2 regions of the Paenibacillus sp. FSL K6-2862 genome follow, and region 1 is predicted to be linked to the other one. Evidence: riboswitches for the same ligand, from Rfam matches in the RefSeq annotation. Region 1 holds a riboswitch; the other holds the start of a gene.
What was found. A riboswitch is a leader RNA that binds a small molecule or an ion and turns the genes downstream of it on or off. The one in region 1 is predicted to bind cyclic di-AMP.
Positions count from the first base shown of each region.

Region 2: another riboswitch for cyclic di-AMP. It lies ahead of MHB82_RS10335 (C40 family peptidase); the one in region 1 lies ahead of MHB82_RS18365 (3D domain-containing protein).

Region 1 is NZ_JBBOSN010000001.1:4,102,110-4,104,311, reverse strand. Features, by position in the region: gene MHB82_RS18375 (ABC transporter substrate-binding protein/permease) at 1-98, shown strand, start outside; gene MHB82_RS18370 (amino acid ABC transporter ATP-binding protein) at 85-810, shown strand; cyclic di-AMP (ydaO/yuaA leader) riboswitch at 1,076-1,274, shown strand; gene MHB82_RS18365 (3D domain-containing protein) at 1,277-1,951, shown strand; gene MHB82_RS18360 (polysaccharide deacetylase family protein) at 2,078-2,202, opposite strand, start outside.
Region 2 is NZ_JBBOSN010000001.1:2,198,275-2,200,476, forward strand. Features, by position in the region: gene MHB82_RS10325 (hypothetical protein) at 75-290, shown strand; gene MHB82_RS10330 (carboxymuconolactone decarboxylase family protein) at 420-749, shown strand; gene MHB82_RS10335 (C40 family peptidase) at 829-1,293, opposite strand; cyclic di-AMP (ydaO/yuaA leader) riboswitch at 1,299-1,430, opposite strand; tRNA gene MHB82_RS10340 (tRNA-Leu) at 1,791-1,875, shown strand.

The sequences.
Region 1 (2,202 bases):
TCCTTATTGCAGCAGCCATATACTTTGTATTGACATTTATTTTGTCCAAGCTGCTGGGTCGACTGGAAAGGAAGTTGAGTGCAAGTGATAGACGTTAGACAACTATACAAATCCTACGATAAAAACGAAGTACTTAAAGGCATAGATGTCACGATTGGCAAGGGCGAGGTCGTTGTTGTAATTGGTCCTTCAGGATCAGGCAAAAGTACTTTCCTTCGCTGTCTTAACTTGTTGGAGCAGCCTACTTCAGGTGAAATTAATTTCGAAGGCGTATCGATCACAGATCCCAAACACAACATTAATGCAACCCGGGAAAAAATGGGGATGGTGTTCCAGCACTTTAATCTGTTTCCGCATAAAACCGTGGAGCAAAACATTACCATTGCCCCGATTAAAGTCAAAAAGCAATCTGCACAGGAAGCCAAGCAGATCGCCACAGACTTGCTCAAAACCGTTGGGTTATTGGATAAAAAAGATGCTTATCCGAGTCAGCTGTCTGGTGGACAGAAGCAGCGGATTGCCATTGCCAGAGCGCTTGCGATGCAGCCGCATGTGATGCTGTTTGACGAGCCAACGTCTGCACTTGACCCGGAAATGGTTGGTGAAGTACTCGACGTTATGAAACGCCTGGCTGAAGGCGGCATGACGATGGTTATTGTTACCCACGAAATGGGCTTTGCCCGTGAAGTGGGTGATCGCATCATCTTTATGGATGGCGGTGTAATTGTGGAAGAGGGCACACCGGATGAAGTATTTGGTCAACCTAAGAATCCACGTACACGTGACTTCCTCGGTAAAGTCTTGTCATAACCTTTGAGCATGATCCAGTCAGTGAACCGGATTAAATAGAACGAACAAAAAAAGAAATCAAACAACCTTGCTCACGTCACGTTAGCAGGGTTTTTTTTTTGATTGTGGATAAGTATCCAGTGTCGTAAAAGTAACGTTTCTGTCATCGTTCCAGAGCTGCTTGATCGCTCTTTAACAAGAAAAATCCTTATTTCTAAAGCCGCATAATGTGTTGTTCAATACAGTTGGTAACATTTACTACGGACCTTGGTTACAAAATTGTGATATATTGTTCCTGCCGAAACTTCCTGAGGAGGAAGTGTGGAGGATGTAATGATGCAGACCGTGGGGGGAAGTTTGAAACGCACGCTGCTTGGGGTGAATTAGGGATACATAACGCAAGACGAATGTAACAGAGACCTATAGGGTGGTTTCCTCCATCCGAATCCGACAACTAACTTCGCAGGCACAATGAGGGAGGAAGACCATGATTAAGAAGAGAACTATAGCCAAAACAGCAACAGCCCTATTGACAGCAGCAATGCTCATTCAGGCCGTTCCAGCTCACGCTGATTCTGTTCACGTGGCCAAAGAGGGGGATACCTTCTATACCTTATCGAAACAATATGGAGTTGGACTGAACACACTGGTTAAAGCAAACAGTGATATTTCACCTTACAACATTTATGGTGGTTTGAAAATTACGATTCCTGGAAAAGCAAACACAGCCTCAGCTGCTCCAGCTGCGAAGAGCTCTACAGGTGCAAAGACGATTACGACCGCTAGCCTTGATGTAAATGCTGACGATAAAGTCGTTGAGGCCTGGGGCAAAACGTTTGATTATAGTAAGTCCATTGATGTGAAAGCAACAGCATACTCTGCAGCCGCTTCCGAAAATGGTGGATGGGGTGCTGTTGATTACTTCGGTAATCCACTTGAACTCGGCACGATTGCAGTAGACCCTAGTGTCATCCCACTGGGTACAAAGGTTCTTGTTACGGGTCACTCCCATCCGGGGCTGCCTAAGCAGGCATTTGTGGCTACTGCCCGGGATGTCGGTGGAGCGATCAAAGGGAAACGAATTGACATTTTCATTCCTGGGAGCCAGAAGTCTGTGAGTACCTTTGGTTTTCAGGACGTTGAACTTTATATCTTGAAATAAGTATCAGTGCTACAAAAGGGTGCCTTTATTACACGATGAACGCGTAATAAGGGTACCCTTTGTCTTTATTAAAACGCGCAAGATTGTTAATTCATAACTTATGTGTTTCCTCTACTAAGCCGAGTATTATTTGCTTTTTGGCAATTGCAGCATCTCGTCCAAAGTCACCAGATTGAAGCCCCTGCATCGCAGTTCATCTATAATCTCCGGAAGTGCTCCAATGGTACCGGACAGATTGGAGCCCACGCCTC
Region 2 (2,202 bases), 1.9 Mb from region 1:
GTCACGTGAGACCTAAATGACTCTTCATTTAGGTCTCTTTTTGTAAATTATTTTGGAACATAGGAGCCATAGACATGATTAGTGATGCAGAACTGGATGCACTGCGCTTATCGGGTGAAAAAGTAAGAGTGGTACGGGATGGTTTGGAGTCCAACGATGTAACAGGGATTGTCGTTGCATGGGATGGGGAACAGGTGCTTATCCGTCGCCAGAACAGACGTGTGGTCAAGCTGGACCGTAGTTATCGCTATCAGCTCTTTAGCGAACCGCGCCAAAGTCCGGCTGAATGAATAGAGCCGCTCTGGAGACGGATGCATGGAATTACCATGGAGGGTTTGGCATACTTCTGCCACTCGGGAGAGAAGATAGGTACAGCGAGAATTCGTAAACTTATCAGCCGAGAGGATGTGCGGGTAGCCATGACATTGATGAATGATAAGGTACATGCCTACAAGGATCAGATTGGAGAATTAAGCGATGTATTGCCTGGCGTAGTCAAAGCGTATCACGAATTTACGGGTGAATGTTTCCAGTCAGGTGCCATTGATGCCAAAACCAAGCAGCTGATTGCCCTCGGCATTGGATTGTTTGCCAATAACGAAGTATGCACGTTTTACCATGTAGAAGAGGCCCGTGCGAAGGGCGCAACCGATCAGGAGATTATGGAGACCGTTGCGGTAGCCGGAGCGGTAGGCGGCGGTCACGCACTGTCTCAAGGTGCAATGCGTGTGCAAAAAGCATTGCACTAGGTTTTTCCTGCAAGTGAGTCTGAATAACAAGACAGCAAAACAGGCTCTGGAATGATCCAGAGCCTGTTTTTTGTCCAACTTATATTTTTCCAAGCATCTTGTTATACATAAACTGTCCAGTCACCCGTCGTGCTGTTACATAACGGTCACTGAAGTATGGATTCGACATTTTGGTGATGCTGACACCTTTACTGCTGGAAGCATGAGCGAATTGTCCGCCCCCGATGTATACGCCCGTATGCGAAATGCCGCTACCTGAAGTGTTGAAGAATACCATGTCACCTGTGCGCAGATTGGCTTTGGATACCGGAGTACCCGCCTTGGCCTGTTGCTGTGAAGTGCGTGGCAATTCAATGCTATATTTTTGGAAGATATATCTCATAAATCCAGAGCAATCAAACCCGGCCAGCGTTGTGCCGCCCCACTTGTAAGGTATTCCAGTCATGTTGTTAACGACGGTGTTAATACTGCTCGCCTCAGTGCTTGCTGCACCAGATGTAAATAGAACGGCTGCGCCAAAAATAGAAATGATCAGTTTTTTCAAAATCAATGTTCTCCCTTCGATGCCTACGGAGTTAGCTAAGGGTTCGGTAGAAGGTTCCCTATATTTCCTATGTATAAGAATAATTCACCCAAAATGGTTCCCCCGTTTTCAAACATGAAACTCGGCAAATGAATAATTAATATTTTGTAACCTTTTGAAACTATATTGCATAAATGCGTAATTGTCAAACCTTTCTTCCTCCTGCAATGTTAACGGAATTCAAGACTTTTTGTGGAAAGTAGTAGTTCTCCATGTTTATTTATGATGACAAAAACGTAATTTGTGTTTCATCAGCACATAAATTGGACAAATAAGTAAATTGGAGTAGTAGAGTAGAGCAAGGTTCATTCTCAACAGGGAAAGGCAGGTTTCGACCAGATTTTATAACTTTCGGTTATCGTAGTCTTATACTAATCATTTAACTGTTGACACGTTAAATTTCACATGATATATTATTTCTTGTCGCCGCGATAGATTATCTCGGAGATATGCCATATGCGGTCGTGGCGGAATTGGCAGACGCGCACGGTTCAGGTCCGTGTGGGCTAACCCCCCGTGGAGGTTCGAGTCCTCTCGACCGCATCATAAGAAGAAAAGGTTTCTCGTTAGGCTAGCGCCTGCGGGAAACCTTTTTTTATTTCTTTTTTATGTGACCAAAACCACGATACACACATCGTTACTTAAACAACGTCCTCTGAATCGATCTGATGGCAGCAGTTCACTTGCAAAATCTCCGGTGTAAGGGGAGAAATGCCTGTTCTATGGTTGTTGTACCCCTGCTTTCACGGTGAAATGTACGCAAAATTCCGAATTGTACCTATCCTGAGCATAATACATCCACTATTCTTTTCACGTAAGGAAAGCGCTATCATTATGGATTTGAATTCACTATTTCAGAGGGGGTAGGGA